2 regions of the Lelliottia jeotgali genome follow, and region 1 is predicted to be linked to the other one. Evidence: predicted binding sites of a transcription regulator. Region 1 holds the regulator's gene; the other holds the start of a gene.

Region 1 (9,617 bases):
CCGAGGGTCAGAATGAACCACGGCATATGATCCGGTGATCCGTTGATGAACAGATACATCAGCACGGTCGCCAGGCCAGCCAGCACGGTCAGGATGCGCTGCAGATCGAAGAAGCGCAGGATGAAGCTAAACGCCCACATGCCGAACATGTACGACATCCAGAAATCGCTCACCAGTTTACCCGCATCGTTCAGGCTCATGCCCAGACCTTTGGCGTACTCCGGTACCCAGGAGATAAAGCCCAGCTGACCGAGGATGTAGCACAGGGCGGCAACGGAGAGGAACAGCACGCCGATGCCCCATTTCTCTTTCACCACCGGCTCGGCACTCTGCTCGGCTTTTTTGCCCAGCACCGGGAAATCACAGCCGAAAGTCAGAATAAAGATTGCCACGTACACCAGGCCGATACAGGCATAAACCCAGTACCACTCGATGCTGCGTGCCAGCAGAACGGCGGCAACCATCGGGAAGATCATCCCCGCCATGCTGAAGAACGAGTCGGTGAACAGCAGACGCGCGCCGCGCTGGCGGCCTTCATACATATGGGTAATCAGGAAGGTCCCGATGGACATGGTGATCCCGCTGACCAGGCCGAGTACGAACATCGATGCCGAGAACAGCGCGATGCTGTGGCTGATCATCAGGCCCGCTACGGCGGCGACCATCAGCACAAAGCCGAAGCGCAGCTGCGTTTTCAGCGGCACGATTTCCATCAGCCAGGCGTTTAAGAAGATAGAGATCAAGATCCCGGCGTTCAGAAAGGTAAAGGTGTTGCTCATGCTGGAAACCGGTTGCTGGAAATAATCGGCAATATTGCCCATTACCATTCCGGTGACGATCACCAGTGCGCCGGTGAGGGCGTAGGAGAAGAAGCTGATCCATGTGAGCTTGATGCGGTTGCTGTTAGTCATGTCTGCCTTGTATAAGTACGTAAAACGCGTTGACCGCGCCGAGTGCGGGCAGATTTTAGTCATTAAAGTGATCTATTTAAATCTTTTCTGAAAATTATGATCGTCGTTGCAGTTATTCTTATGAGGTAAATCACCTTTTTAACCGGGGGATTCAACTGTTTGCACCGTTACAACTGTTTCAAATTCGTAAAATTAGGTAAAAGGCTGGCCTCCGTCCATACTGCTCTTTAGAATCAAGACACTTGCCTTATTTACTGCGCTTTCTTAAGGAATTCTCATGCTCAAATCCACTCTGGCGGCTGTCGCAGCTGTGTTTGCACTTTCTGCTGTCTCTCCTGCTGTTCTGGCAGCGAAAGGTGACCCCCATGTTTTGCTGACAACTTCCGCCGGGAATATTGAGCTGGAACTGAATAGCCAGAAAGCTCCTGTTTCTGTGAAAAACTTCCTCGATTACGTGAACAGTGGTTTTTATAACAACACCACCTTCCACCGCGTGATCCCTGGCTTTATGCTTCAGGGCGGTGGTTTTAACGAGCAGATGCAGCAGAAACAGCCGAACGCGCCGATCAAAAACGAAGCCGACAATGGCCTGCGTAACACCCGTGGCACCATCTCTATGGCACGTACCGCGGACAAAGACAGCGCAACCAGCCAGTTCTTCCTGAACGTCGCCGATAACGCCTTCCTCGATCACGGTCAGCGTGATTTTGGTTATGCGGTATTTGGTAAAGTTGTGAAAGGGATGGATGTGGCCGACAAGATTTCTCAGGTACAGACTCATGACGTCGGTCCATACCAAAATGTTCCGACAAAACCGGTAGTTATCCTCTCCGCAAAAGTGCTGCCGTAAGTTTCTCCTCTGCGGGCATTCTCGCCCGCATTGCTTGCTCCTCCCTGCGAAAGCGCAGTTTGCTGCTTATACTTGTGGCAAACGGACACATTCAGGGAGGCGTTAAGTGAAAAAACTCACCGATAAACAAAAGTCCCGTCTCTGGGAGCAACAGCGAAATGCCAATTTCCAGGCCAGCCGACGTCTCGAAGGGGTCGATAGCCCATTAGTCACGCTCAGCGCGCAGGAAGCTGAAGTGCGTCTTGAGGAACTCAGGAGGCACTATGAGCGATAAAATTGGCGACGACCGCGACCCGTACCTCTATCCCGGCCTGAATGTGATGCGCAATGTGCTCAGTATTCGCCAGGCGGAGCGACTGGCGCAGGCGTCTTACGAACTGACGGCGCTGCGTGCTGCCACGTTGCCTCTCGGCCCCCCTGCGCGCGGTTTGCCGCATCTCTGTGCCATTCATCGACATCTCTATCAGGATATTTTTAGCTGGGCTGGCGCAATTCGTGAAGTCGATATCTATCAGGGTGATACTCGTTTTTGCCACTTCGCCTATATCGAAAAAGAGGGCAACGCCCTGATGCAGGATCTCGAAGAAGAAGGCTACCTGACAGGACTCGGACGTGAGGAGTTTGTTGCCCGCCTCAGCCACTACTACTGTGAGATTAACGTCCTGCACCCGTTCCGCATTGGCAACGGCATCGCCCAGCGCGTCTTCTTTGAGCAACTGGCAATCCACGCAGGCTATCAGCTGAGCTGGCGGGGGATCGACCCGGACGAATGGGCGGCGGCTAACCAGAGCGGGGCGATGGGCGATTTGACCGCGCTTACCGCCATCTTTGCCAAAGTAGTGAGCGAAGCGCGGGAAACTGAGTAGAATAGGGCGGCTATTTTTGTCCCGGAGCCGCCATGATCCTGCTGATTGATAACTACGATTCCTTTACCTGGAACCTTTACCAGTACTTTTGTGAACTGGGCGCAGAGGTCATTGTACGGCGCAATGACGAGATAAGCCTTACCGATATCGACGCGCTGGCACCGCAGAAAATTGTCATTTCACCGGGGCCGTGTACGCCCGACGAATCGGGAATTTCCCTGGATGTCATTCGCCATTACTCCGGCAAACTGCCAATCCTCGGCGTCTGTCTGGGGCATCAGGCTATCGCCCAGGTGTTCGGCGCGACCATTGTGCGTGCCGAACGGGTGATGCACGGCAAAACCTCACCGGTGACGCACACTGGCACCGGCGTGTTTCGCGGGCTGAATAATCCGCTGACGGTCACGCGCTATCACTCGCTAGTGATTGACCCGCCTACGCTTCCCGACTGCTTTGAAGTGACCGCCTGGAGCGACACTCAACAGATCATGGGCATTCGCCATCGCGAGTGGGATCTTGAAGGGGTGCAGTTCCACCCGGAGAGCATTCTGAGCGAACAGGGCCACGAACTTCTGGCCAATTTCCTCCATCGCTGAATTTTTATTGCCTTACTGTGATTTTTTATGCATATTTTGTGATTATATTTTCACAATCAATGTGACATAAAACGGACGGGCATGACATGGCAACTGAACAACTTGCAATTACGCGCGCAACATTCGATGAAGTGATTCTGCCGATTTATGCACCGGCGGAGTTTATCCCGGTCAAAGGGAAAGGCAGTCGGGTTTGGGATCAACAGGGTAAAGAGTACGTTGATTTCGCGGGCGGTATTGCGGTGACGGCGCTGGGGCACTGCCATCCGGCGCTGGTTGAAGCGCTGAAAACCCAGGGCGAAACCCTGTGGCACACCAGCAACGTGTTCACCAACGAACCGGCGCTGCGTCTGGGGCGTAAGATAATCGACGCCACCTTTGCCGAGCGTGTGCTGTTCATGAACTCCGGCACCGAAGCCAATGAAACCGCCTTTAAGCTGGCGCGTTATTACGCCTCGACGCGTCACAGTCCGTACAAAACCAAGATTATTGCCTTCCATAATGCCTTCCACGGTCGTTCGCTGTTTACGGTTTCGGTGGGCGGGCAGCCGAAGTATTCCGACGGTTTCGGCCCGAAACCGGCTGATATCATCCATGTGCCGTTTAACGATCTGCACGCCGTGAAAGCGGTGATGGACGATCACACCTGCGCAGTGGTGGTTGAGCCAATCCAGGGCGAGGGCGGCGTGATGGCCGCAACGCCGGAGTTCCTGAAAGGGCTGCGCGAACTGTGCGATGAACATCAGGCGCTGCTGGTGTTTGATGAAGTGCAAAGCGGCATGGGGCGTACCGGCGATCTGTTCGCCTACATGCACTACGGCGTGACACCGGATATTCTCACCAGCGCCAAAGCGCTCGGCGGCGGCTTCCCGGTTAGCGCGGTGTTGACCACGCTGGAGATCGCGTCGGCCTTCCACGTCGGTTCGCACGGTTCCACCTACGGCGGCAACCCGCTGGCGTGCGCTATCGCCGGGGCGGCGTTTGATATTATCAATACGCCGGAAGTGCTGAACGGTGTGAATGCGAAGCGCGAGCAGTTTGTGCAGCATCTCCAGCAGATTGACGCACAATATGACGTGTTCAGCGATATTCGCGGCATGGGTCTTTTAGTCGGGGCTGAACTGAAGCCGCAGTACAAAGGCCGCGCGCGTGATTTCCTCCACGCCGCTGCGCACGAAGGCGTGATGGTGCTTAATGCGGGGCCAGATGTGATGCGCTTTGCGCCGTCGCTGGTGATTGATGGGCAGGATATCGACGACGGCATGCATCGCTTTGCCAGTGCGGTGAAGAAGATCGTTCAGGGATAGTGGAAATTGCCGGGTGGCGGCTTCGCCTTACCCGGCCTACGGGGCGTAAACCATCACGATTCTTTGCGTCGCAAAATCCGCGTCAACCAAACCCCGTGATGCGGACGCTGACGCCATGCCACCGACGAAATGGTGTGCATGGTGTTCAAATGCCCCAATACCCGCTGCAAATGCTGCTCCAGAGTGCTCATCGGACCGTGTGTTAACGTCTCTGGCGCTTCAAGAATATTTGAATCCCCCGATTCTCCCGGCGCGTCGTACTCCAGACGCTGCTGGCAACGCTGCAAGGCAATTTCACACGACTGCAAATAGCGCTGCGCCAGATCCGGTGTCAGCATTGTGTGCTCGCGCGCCAGGGTGGTCATCGCGTTGATATGCTCGACGATAAACTGGCTGTGCGTGACCCACAGCTTCATATCCGCCAGATAGTGAGAATTAAAGCCCGGCTCCTGCATCGCCTGGTTGAGGGAGTTAAACAGCGCGTTGTGTGCCTGGTTGACCTTCATGCGCTGATAGGCCAGCGGCGATGCTTTAGGATCGTCGCTCAGGATCAGCCGAATCGCCTGCTGATCGGCTTCGAGCGCGTCATGGGCGTTCTGGCGTAACAGTCCGCTTTGCCACTGTGGCCACAGCCAGACCATCCCGCCAAAGGCAATCAGACAGCCAATCAGCGTATCGACCAGCCGCGCGACAATATACTGCTCGCCGTTCAGGGTCAGCAGTTGCAGGGTATACACTGCCGTCACCGTAAACCCGACCATCGCCCAGCCGTAGTTTTTACGGATAATCAAATACCCCACCAGAGTGATCACCAGCATCCCCAGCAGGGTGTAGCCATCGGGTACGTGGAAGTGCAGCGTCACCCCAGCAATCACCAAACCCGCGAACGTGCCGAGTGCCCGATGCAGAATGCGCACCCGCGTGGCGCCATATCCGTTCTGAGTGACAAACAGCACGGTCATTAAAATCCAGTAGGGTTTGGGTAAGTGCAGCGCCACGCCCATCAGGCTGGCCGCGCTGAGCATCACGCTGATGCGCGCGGCATTGCGCAGAGCGGCGGATTTCAGCGACAGATAGCTTTTGAGTGCAGGCAACAGCGGCAGCCGTTTTTGCTTATCGGCCATCAGGTCACGTGCATAGAGCGGACGCTGAGTTCTCAACACCCGCGCGATACGGCTGAAATGCCAGGCGCAAAACTGTCCGACCGGGTTATCCGGGTGCTGGCGCGCAATTTTCTCCAGCGCACCCAGCTGTTTATCCATCGTAAAGCGGGTCGGGTAGCGGTGATAAAGAATATCGTCCGCCAACACGCGCAGGCGAGTCGCGACCGTCTGGGCATTCCAGCGCAGCACTGCTTCGGCGTGGCTGCGCTCTACCAGTTTTTGCACCTCCTGCGGATGATGCAAGCTGACTGAGATATGTTCCTGCAGATCCAGCCCGACCTGGAAGGTACGCAGCAGGCGTTTGTATTCATGATTTTTATTGGCCGCCAGCATGTGCAGTTGTTGGTAACACTGGCTGATTAAATCGACCACTTTTTGCTGGCGCGACAGCAGCGGCGGCAATGATTTTTCCGGGTCTGCGTGCTGGGTCAGCAGGGTGTATTTCGCTTCGCAATAATCGGCGAGCTGAACGTACAGCAGGCTCAGGGATTCTCGCAGCGGCTGTTCCCGCCACATCCAGAACCAAAACCAGTTAAAAAGCCCGTACCACAGCGTGCCGGCGGCGTAGATCAGCAGCGGCTCCCAGACGGGCATATTCCCGGCGAGGCTCAGCGTGAATATCGCTGCAATCAGTGAAGCGGGCAGCAGGCGGGCGTGAAGTGCGCTGATCTCCGCCGTGACGCCCAGCGTCATCGCCAGCACGGTCAGGATTAAAGGCAGCGGGATATCGCGGGCCAGCAGCAGCTGTACGGCGAGGCTACACCCGGCAAACAGGCAGCCGCCGATAATCAGGCGTTTGAAAAAACGTTTGTGGGGAGTATCCAGACCGGCAATGTTGCAGCAGGCAGGAACAAGAGAAAAAAGCAGCCCCTGTTGCAGATGGCCCAGGACTAAACCAATGGCCACGGGAAGACATAACACCAGGGTTTGACGTAGTGCGTAGTTAACTTCCGGGTGATAAATCAGCCTGCGCCACATAATCGTCAGAGACAAAAACGGCGTGACACCTTGCGATGGCACGCCGTTTTTTCCGGAATTAACGCGTTCCGTAAACCACGATTGTTTTACCGTGGGCGGAGATCAGGTTTTGATCTTCCAGCATTTTCAGGATACGGCCAACGGTCTCACGAGAACAGCCGACGATCTGACCAATTTCCTGACGGGTAATTTTAATTTGCATACCGTCCGGGTGGGTCATGGCGTCAGGTTGTTTCGCCAGGTTCAGCAGTGTCTGCGCGATGCGGCCAGTAACGTCGAGGAAAGCGAGGTTGCCCACTTTCTCGGAAGTGACCTGCAGGCGGCGAGCCATCTGCGAAGAAAGACGCATCAGGATGTCCGGGTTGACCTGGATCAGCTGGCGGAATTTCTTGTAGGAGATCTCAGCGACTTCACATGCGGATTTTGCGCGCACCCAGGCGCTACGTTCCTGGCCTTCTTCAAACAGGCCCAGTTCACCGATGAAATCGCCCTGGTTCAGATAAGAAAGGATCATCTCTTTCCCTTCTTCATCTTTGATCAGCACTGCCACCGAGCCTTTGACGATGTAATACAACGTTTCCGCTTTTTCACCCTGGTGAATCAGCGTGCTCTTCGATGGGTACTTATGAATGTGGCAATGAGACAAGAACCATTCGAGAGTCGGGTCTGTTTGCGGTTTGCCAAGCACCATGCGCTGTTATCCTCTGTTATAAGCTGTCTCAGAGTCAAAATCGCATCCTGACTCTGGGGTTGCAATCGAATTCTTACCCGTACCTGGGAAGTTGGCTGTCACAATGTTTGCAGCCAGTAAAGTTTGATGTCCTCTGCATACATGTGTAACGTCAATGTATTACTGTAGCATCGAGACTGTTTTAGCATAGCTTTAGCCGCGTGTCTCCTGGTGTCTCGCTTCAGCATGATGCAGGTCGCCTTCCGTTGCGAGAATTGTAACGCACGCGTAATCTGTTCTGAAAAATGCAACTTTGGAGTTAATGAAAATGCAAGCGCGTGTGAAATGGGTTGAAGGTTTAACGTTCCTTGGCGAATCCGCTTCAGGGCACCAGATTTTGATGGACGGTAACTCCGGAGATAAAGCGCCAAGCCCGATGGAAGTGGTGCTGATGGCCGCTGGCGGATGTAGTGCGATCGACGTGGTGTCGATTCTGCAAAAAGGCCGTCACGATGTGACCGACTGCGAAGTGAAACTGACGTCAGAACGTCGTGAGGAAGCGCCACGTCTGTTTACGCACATCAATTTGCATTTTATCGTCACCGGTAAAGAGCTGAAGGATGCCGCGGTGTCCCGCGCGGTAGATTTGTCTGCGGAGAAGTACTGCTCTGTGGCGTTGATGCTGGAAAAAGCGGTAAAGATTACGCATTCGTATGAAGTGATTGACGCCTGATTCGTTGGCGGGTGGCGATTCGCTAACCCGTCCTACAAAGGCAACATCTGCGGTATTTTGCCCGATGGCGCGACGCTTACCGGGCCTACAAAAGCCTGAATGTAGGCCGGATAAGCGCAGCGCCATCCGGCAACAGACCTTAGGCGATCTTCTTGCCTTCCATCAGCCGTTGCACCAGCGGCATCATGATCAATTCCATCGCCAGCCCCATTTTGCCACCCGGCACCACCAGCGTATTGATGTGCGAGATAAACGAGCCCTGCAGCATCGCCAGCAGCCACGGATAATCAATATCGTCCAGATTGCGGAAGTGGATCACCACAAAACTCTCGTCCAGCGAAGGGATCGTTTTTGCCGCAAACGGGTTGGACGTGTCCACTGTGGGAACGCGCTGGAAGTTGATATGAGTGCGGGAAAACTGCGGCGTCAGGAAGTTAATGTAATCTTCCATCGAACGCACTACCGAATCCATCACCGCTTCGCGCGAATGGCCGCGCTCGCTCATGTCGCGGGTCAGCTTCTGAATCCACTCCAGATTGACAATCGGCACCACGCCGACCAGCAAATCCACGTGGCGCGCCACGTCGTGCTGCGGAGTCACCACGCCACCGTGTAATCCCTCATAAAACAGCACATCGGTCGGTTCCGGCAGCGGCTGCCACGGTGTGAAGGTACCAGGCACCTGATTCCACGGCACCGCTTCGTCATAGGTGTGCAGATATTTGCGTGACTGACCTTTACCCGTATGTCCGTAATCCTGGAAAGTCTGTTCCAGCAGGCCGAAGTCGTTGGCGTCTGGCCCGAAATAGCTGATGTGCTTGCCTAAATCGCGGGCCTTGCGGATAGCCATGTCCATTTCAGGACGGGTGAAGCGATGAAAACTATCGCCCTCAACCTCGGCAGCACGCAGATTGAGCTGCGCGAAGATCTTGCGAAAAGCGAGGCTGGTGGTCGTGGTTCCCGCACCACTCGAACCCGTGACGGCAATAACCGGATGTCTGGCGGACATAGCAACTCCCTGACTGGAAAGATGGAACAATCAACCGCGAAACTGATTGCGCGGCATGATGTTGACGGTTTCGTGCAGTTCTGACCACACCAGCAACACCTCGCCACTTTGTAGCTGCCGTTTTACATCGGCGACCTTTTGTTCAAGCGAACGTTCATGTTCACCATAATCGGTGCCTTCGCGTAATACAAAGCTTTCAATCAGGCTATCCAGCGTTTCGGGAGCCAGATCCTGCCAGGGAATCATCATTTTACTCTCTCCAGAAAAGGGGTTAACCAGTCGGGGATGCGCGACTCCAGCCACATTTTCGGGCGGCGCAACGTGCCGCCGATAAAGCCGACGTGGCCGCCGTGCTCCGTCAGTTGATACTGCACGTTTGCAGGCAGATGTTCCGGCGCGGGAATGGAGTGATGATCCATAAAGGGATCGTCCTTCGCATGGATGATCAGCGTCGGTTTGGTTATCTGGTTCAGCAACGGCATGGCGCTACACTGACGATAATAGTCGATGGCGTCAGCAAAGCCGTGGATCTTC
Region 2 (6,395 bases), on a different contig from region 1:
TATCAATATTGCTCGCATCGTAGACGAACGGCTCGGCCATTGCGCCGCTGCCGTCGGCATCAAGCTTCACTTTGCCCAGTTTGCCCATGCTGGCTTCGTCTTTGGTGGCGGTGCCTTTCACCAGGTCGTCGGCTAAATAGGTGGCGGCGTAACCCAGGTCAATCGGGTTCCAGATAGCGAAGCTTTTGCTCGCCCCGGATTTCACCGCGCCGGCCATTTCAGACGGCAGACCGAGGCCGGTGACGTACACTTTGCCAATCTTGCCCTGATCCTTCACCGCCTGCGCAGCGGCCACGATCCCGACCGACGACGGAGAGACGATCACTTTCAAATCCGGGTAGGTTTTCAGCAGGCCGACCGCTTCGCGGTAGCTCTTGTCCGAGAGATCGTCGCCATAGGCCACGGTCACCAGATTGACGGACGGGTACTGCGGCAGCACCTTTTTCATCTCGGCAATCCAGGTATTCTGGTTGGTGGAGGTCGGGGTGGCGCTCAGAACTGCCACTTCGCCTTTGTCGACGTTCAATGCTTTCAGCGCCTCGGCGGCCAGCTTGACGTTGGTTTCACCGATCAGCGCGTTATTCGATGGATTGAGGTGGATCTGACGCCCGGCTTTCGCCACGCCGGAATCCCAGGAAACGACTTTGATCCCGCGCTGCATCGCTTTTTTCAGCACCGGCACCAGCGCATCGGGATCGTTGGCGGAGATGGCGATCGCATCTACGCCCTGGGCGATCAAACCGTTCAGCACTTCGATCTGCGCTTCGGCGGTGGTGGTGGTCGGGCCGGTATAAATCACTTTCACATCACCCAACTCTTTGGCCGCCTCTTGTGCGCCAACGTTCGCTGCCTCGAAGAATCCATTTCCGAGAGATTTCGCCACCAGGGCGATTTTCACTTCTGCAAGTGCGGAACCGGACAACGCCAGAGCGGCAACGGTGAGGATTAAGCTTGTCTTTATTTTCATTGCTTTGACTCCACTTAGGATGACATGTGTAGGGTTTGCAGGTGTTTTTTCGCCCCGTCTCAATGAGCGGGGCGCGATGTTGTTATTTGTACAGCTCTAACGCCGATTTCAGCGGGGTGACGCCGAAGCGTTTACCCAGCGCGATCAGCTCTTCCTGAGTGATGGTCTGCTTCATTCCGCCCATGGAATAGACCTTCACCAGCACTTCAGCCGACTTCTCGGCGGTATCGATCAGGCCAAACGCTTCATCAAGCGTCGGGCCACTGCCGAACACGCCGTGGAATGGCCACAGTACCAGGGAATGTTTTTGCATCTCTTGCGCGGTGGCTTCGCCGATTTCATCGGTGCCTGGCACCATCCACGGCAGAATGCCTACGCCGTCCGGGAACACCACCAGACACTCGGTGCTGCCTTCCCACAGTTTGCGGGTGATGAAGTCGGTGCTGTTTTCCAGCACGTAGGTCAGGGCGATCAGGTTGGTCGCGTGGCAGTGCATGATCACGCGGTCTTTGCCGTCCGTCGCCTTGATGCGCTCGCAATGGGAGAGGAAGTGCGCCGGGAGCTCAGAGGTCGGCACCGCTTCGTTCGTCAGCCCCCAAAGAATGTGGTAGCCCGCGCCGTCGCTGTCCACTTTTACGATGCCTAAATTGGCGGCGGGATCGAGCTGCACGTTACGGAAGAATTTGCCGGAACCGGTGACGATAAACGGCGTGTTGGCGAGCAGCGGCATCGGCTGGCTCAGGGCGATATAGCGCGGCTTCTGGTGGAAATCGGCTTCGAACGGCGCGATATCGGCGTCGTCGAGGCGCAGCGTCAGGTTGCCGCCGTTGCGCTCGTCCCAGCCTTTCAGCCAGGCGTCGGTGGTGGCTTTGATCATGCCCTGGACGAACCAGGCGTTGGTGATGGTGATGGTGTGCATAGTGTTCATGTTCCTGTTAATTCGGCGAGGCCTGATGCCCTCACCCTAACCCTCTCCCACAGGGAGAGGGGACTGTTCGGAGCGCTGGTTTTCTCCCTCTCCCACAGGGAGAGGGGACTGTTTGGAGCACTGGTTTTCTCCCTCTCCCACAGGGAGAGGGGACTGTTCGGAGCACTGGTTTTCTCCCTCTCCCACAGGGAGAGGGGACTGTTCGGAGCGCTGGTTTTCTCCCTCTCCCTCAGGGAAAGGGGACTGTTCGGAGCGCTGGTTTTTCTCCCTCTCCCTCAGGGAGAGGGCAGGGGTGAGGGTTGTTTTACCCGCGCTGACTCAACACCTCTTTCTCATACGCCCGCACGTTGTCCAGCCACTGGCTGCCTGCTGGCGCATCGTTGCGCTGGCAGTACATTTCCCACACGGCCTGCCACGGCAGGGATTTTTGCTCTTCGAGCAGCGCCAGACGCGCGGTGTAGTCGCCTTGCTCTTCGAGCGTACGCAGGGCCGCCGTCGGCTCCAGCAGAGCGCGCAGCAGGGCTTTTTTCATGTTGCGTGTGCCAATCACCCACGCCGCGATGCGGTTGATCGAGGCGTCAAAGAAGTCGAGGCCGATATGCACGCGGTCGAACAGATCGTGGCGAATGATTTCGCTGGCGATGGCCTGGGTTTCGTCATCCAGCAGCACCACGTGGTCGCTGTCCCAGCGCACCGGGCGGCTGACGTGCAGCAGCAGGCGTGGGACGTAAAGAATGGCAGCAGAGATTTTGTCGGAGATAACCTCAGTCGGGTGGAAGTGGCCCGCGTCCAGGCACAGGGCGGTCTGGCGGCTGGTGGCGTAACCCATGTAGAACTCGTTCGAGCCAACGGTATAGCTTTCTGCACCGATGCCGAACAGTTTGCTTTCCACCGCATCAATGTGATGCGCCGGATTCAGTTTTTCACTGATCACCTCGTCGAGCGCCTCCAGCAAACGCTGGCGCGGAGCCAGACGGTCCACGGTGATGTCTTTCATGCCGTCCGGGATCCAGATGTTCATCACCGACGGCGTGCCAAGCTGTTCACCGAAGTAGGCCGATACGCGGCGGCTGGCTTTGACGTGGTCGATCCAGAACTGACGGATTTCGTCGTCGGCGTGGGAGAGGGTAAAACCGTCGGCGCTCAGCGGATGCGAGAAGCAGGACGGATTAAAATCAAGCCCCAGTTTGTTGGCTTTGGCCCACTCCACCCAGTTCTTAAAGTGTTCCGGTTTGATTTCGTTACGTGCGACCGGCTTGCTGGCTTCATGATAAATCGCGTGCAGATTCAGGCGTTTTGGACCAGGAATTAAACTCAAGGCCAGTTCCAGATCGGCGCGCAGTTCGGTGGCATTACGCGCTTTACCCGGATAATTGCCGGTCGCCTGAATGCCGCCTGTCAGCGCGCCGCCACTGTTTTCAAAACCCGCGACATCATCGCCTTGCCAGCAGTGCATGGAGACCGGCAGACGGTCGAGCTGACGCAGCGCCTCTTCGACATCCACGCCCACGGCGGCGAAACGCTGTTTAGCCAGTTCCCAGGCTTGTTCAAGTTGAGTGGTCATGCGCAAAGCTCCTTTGTCAGTCGTTTTTGCAGAAACTGCGCCTGATAGCGGGCAATTTCATGGCAGGGATTAGGGGTAAAAGTGGTGAGCGGGTAGTTGTGGGTCACAACCGCCCGGAAATCGTCAACGTTGGATAGCTCGTCCAGGGTCATCAGCTGAATGCCGATATTGCCCAGCGTCGAGGCCTCCACAGGGCCGGCAACCACAGTGATGCCGCAAGCGTCGGCGCAAAGCTGGTTCAGCAGCTGGTTCTGACAGCCGCCGCCAACGATGTGCAGTTGGCTAAACGGTTTTCCGCGCAGCGTCGCCAGCTCGTTCAGAACATCGGCGTAAAGCAGGGCGAGGCTGTCGAAAATGCAGCGTGCCAGCTCTGCCGGAGTTTGCGGCACGGGCTGCGCGCTCTCGCGGCAGGCTGTCTGAATTTCAGCGCTCATGTTGTGCGGATTGATAAAACGGTCGTCGTTCGGGTTGATCACGAAACGGCAGGCTGGCAGTTTTTCCGTGTCGGCAATCAGACGTGCCAGGTCGGTGATGTTCTGCTCTTTCAGCACTCGCTGGAGCAGCCATAGCCCCATGATATTTTTCAGCACCCGGTAGCGGCCTTCCGCACCGCCCTCGTTGGTGATGTTCGCCGCCAGCGATTTTTCACAGGTGTAGGGCGTTTTGCTCTCAAAGCCCATCAGCGACCAGGTGCCGGACGAGAGATACGCCGCGTCTTTGTCGGCCAACGGCGAGGCAATCACCGCGCTGGCAGTATCGTGGCTGGCCACGGCGACAACCGGGATTTCATTCTTCTGCGGGCAAATCCAGTGACCGATCACATTACCGGGATGGGTCGGCGTGCCGAACCAATTGGCGGAGGCGCCTGTCCAGTTGAGCAGGTTTTCGTCCCAGTTATCGGAATTGATGTTCACCAGTTGGGTGGTGGTGGCGTTGGTGTATTCCCAGTTCATTTTCCCGGTCAGGCGGTAGCTGAAGTAGTCCGGGATCAGCAGGGCGTGGGCGACGTTCGCCACCAGTTCCGGCTGCTGTTCCACCAGGGCGCGCAGCTGATAGAGAGTATTAAAGGGCAAAAACTGGATGCCGCTGCGCCCGTAGATGTCGGCTTTGCCGAGCTGTTCAATAGCGCGGGCCATCACGCCGTCGGTCCGGCTGTCGCGATAGGCAACGGGCAGGCCGACGCGATCGCCGCTGGCATCCAGCAGGACAAAATCGACGCCCCAGGTATCGATGCCGATGCTGTCGATTAAAATGCCTTCGTCGCAGACCTTGTTCAGCCCGGTGCGGATTTCCGCTTCCAGACTGTCAATATCCCAGGTCTCCACGCCGTCCTGCTTTTGCAGGCAGTTACCGAAGCGATGGATTTCACGAAGCGAAAGTGCACGCTGTGCAGGCACGTAGCTGGCGAGCATTACGCGCCCGCTGGATGCGCCTAAATCGACAGCCACACAATGGCGAGAGGTCATAATTCGGTCCTTCTTGAAGTCATTGCGAAACAGTCTAAGAAAGGGAAGAAAAACGCACCTTCTCGCCACTGACAGGCAAAATCCCGCGCTGGCAAGAAAGCAAAGATGAACGTGAGGAAGTTCACAGTTTCCAGTAATGACGGGGATTTCAGGCCATGTGACCGTTGCCGCATTTCCCGATCTTTCCCGCTGTTTCTTGAAAAACTGACAGGCTTTGCACGGTTTGATGTCGAAAATTGAAGGTGAGAAACCCGGCCCTTAATTACTATTTTGAGAACATTTCTCATTGGTGGTGGCCGTGATGACCGTACTGCACAGCGTGGATTTTTTCCCTTCAGGAAGTTCGCCGGTGGCGATCGAGCCGCGGCTGCCTCAGGCGGCCTTTCCGGAACATCATCATGATTTTCATGAAATTGTGATTGTTGAGCACGGGACGGGCATTCATGTGTTTAACGGCCAGCCCTACACCATCAGCGGTGGAACGGTGTGCTTTGTGCGCGATCACGACCGGCACTTGTACGAACATACGGACAATCTGTGCCTGACCAATGTGCTGTACCGTTCCCCGGATGCGTTCCAGTTTCTCTCCGGGCTGAACCAGCTGCTGCCGCAGGAGCAGGACGGGCACTATCCGTCGCACTGGCGGGTGAATCAGTCGACGCTGCAACAGGTGCGTCAGCTGGTGGGGCAGATGGAAAACGCGGAAGAAAATACTGAAACCCATGCGCGCGCCAGCCGTGAACTGTTGTTCATGCAACTGCTGGTCCTGCTGCGCCGCAGCAGCCTGGTGGAAGGGGCGGAAAACAACGACGCGCGCCTCAATTTGCTGATGGCGTGGCTGGAAGATCACTTTGCAGAAGATGTGAGTTGGGAAACGGTGGCGGACAGGTTTTCACTTTCGCTGCGCACCCTGCATCGTCAGCTCAAGCAGCACACGGGCCTGACGCCGCAGCGCTATCTGAACCGGCTGCGTCTGATCAAAGCCCGGCACTTGCTGCGCCACACGGACGATAGCGTTACGGATATCGCGTATCGCTGTGGATTTGGCGATAGTAACCACTTTTCGACGCTTTTCCGCCGGGAATTTAGCTGGTCGCCGCGCGAAATCCGCCAGGGAAGGGATGCGTCACTTCAGTAACGCGAGGACAATCACCGTTTTTTCGGCGCAAAACAGCTAATAATGTCAGGTTATTAGCTGTTGAGGTGTGTTGTGGGCGCTCCGTTAATCCTTCGCAAAACCGATTTCTTTGCTAACGCCGTGCAGGCCGTGGCGGTGGCCGATCGCTATCCGCAAAACGTCTTTGCCGAGCACACGCACGAGTTTTGCGAGCTGGTGCTGGTGTGGCGCGGCAACGGCCTGCACGTCCTCAACGACCGCCCGTATCGCATCACCCGCGGCGATCTGTTTTATATCCGCGCGGAAGACAAACACTCCTATGCCTCGGTCAACGATCTGGTTTTACAGAACGT

What was found. The regulator CRP, encoded in region 1, controls carbon source genes, mostly activating them, when cyclic AMP is high. The targets are predictions, from matches to a motif close to ATGTGANNNNNNTCACAT.
Positions count from the first base shown of each region.
Region 2: rhaS (HTH-type transcriptional activator RhaS) is a predicted target of CRP. The motif match lies at 5,081-5,098, and genes of this name have one in related genera.

Region 1 covers NZ_JAENMQ010000015.1:21,284-30,900, reverse strand. Annotated here, with positions in the region: gene tsgA (MFS transporter TsgA) at 1-911, opposite strand, end outside; gene ppiA (peptidylprolyl isomerase A) at 1,189-1,761, shown strand; gene JBO43_RS20580 (FicA/YhfG family antitoxin) at 1,868-2,035, shown strand; gene JBO43_RS20575 (putative adenosine monophosphate-protein transferase Fic) at 2,025-2,627, shown strand; gene pabA (aminodeoxychorismate synthase component 2) at 2,660-3,223, shown strand; gene argD (bifunctional acetylornithine/succinyldiaminopimelate transaminase) at 3,310-4,530, shown strand; gene JBO43_RS20560 (YccS/YhfK family putative transporter) at 4,584-6,671, opposite strand; gene crp (cAMP-activated global transcriptional regulator CRP) at 6,730-7,362, opposite strand; gene JBO43_RS20550 (OsmC family protein) at 7,670-8,074, shown strand; gene JBO43_RS20545 (phosphoribulokinase) at 8,214-9,083, opposite strand; gene JBO43_RS20540 (YheU family protein) at 9,114-9,332, opposite strand; gene JBO43_RS20535 (hydrolase) at 9,329-9,617, opposite strand, start outside.
Region 2 covers NZ_JAENMQ010000016.1:61,847-68,241, reverse strand. Annotated here, with positions in the region: gene rhaS (rhamnose ABC transporter substrate-binding protein) at 1-967, opposite strand, end outside; gene rhaD (rhamnulose-1-phosphate aldolase) at 1,050-1,886, opposite strand; gene rhaA (L-rhamnose isomerase) at 2,200-3,459, opposite strand; gene rhaB (rhamnulokinase) at 3,456-4,925, opposite strand; gene rhaS (HTH-type transcriptional activator RhaS) at 5,227-6,063, shown strand; gene rhaR (HTH-type transcriptional activator RhaR) at 6,136-6,395, shown strand, end outside.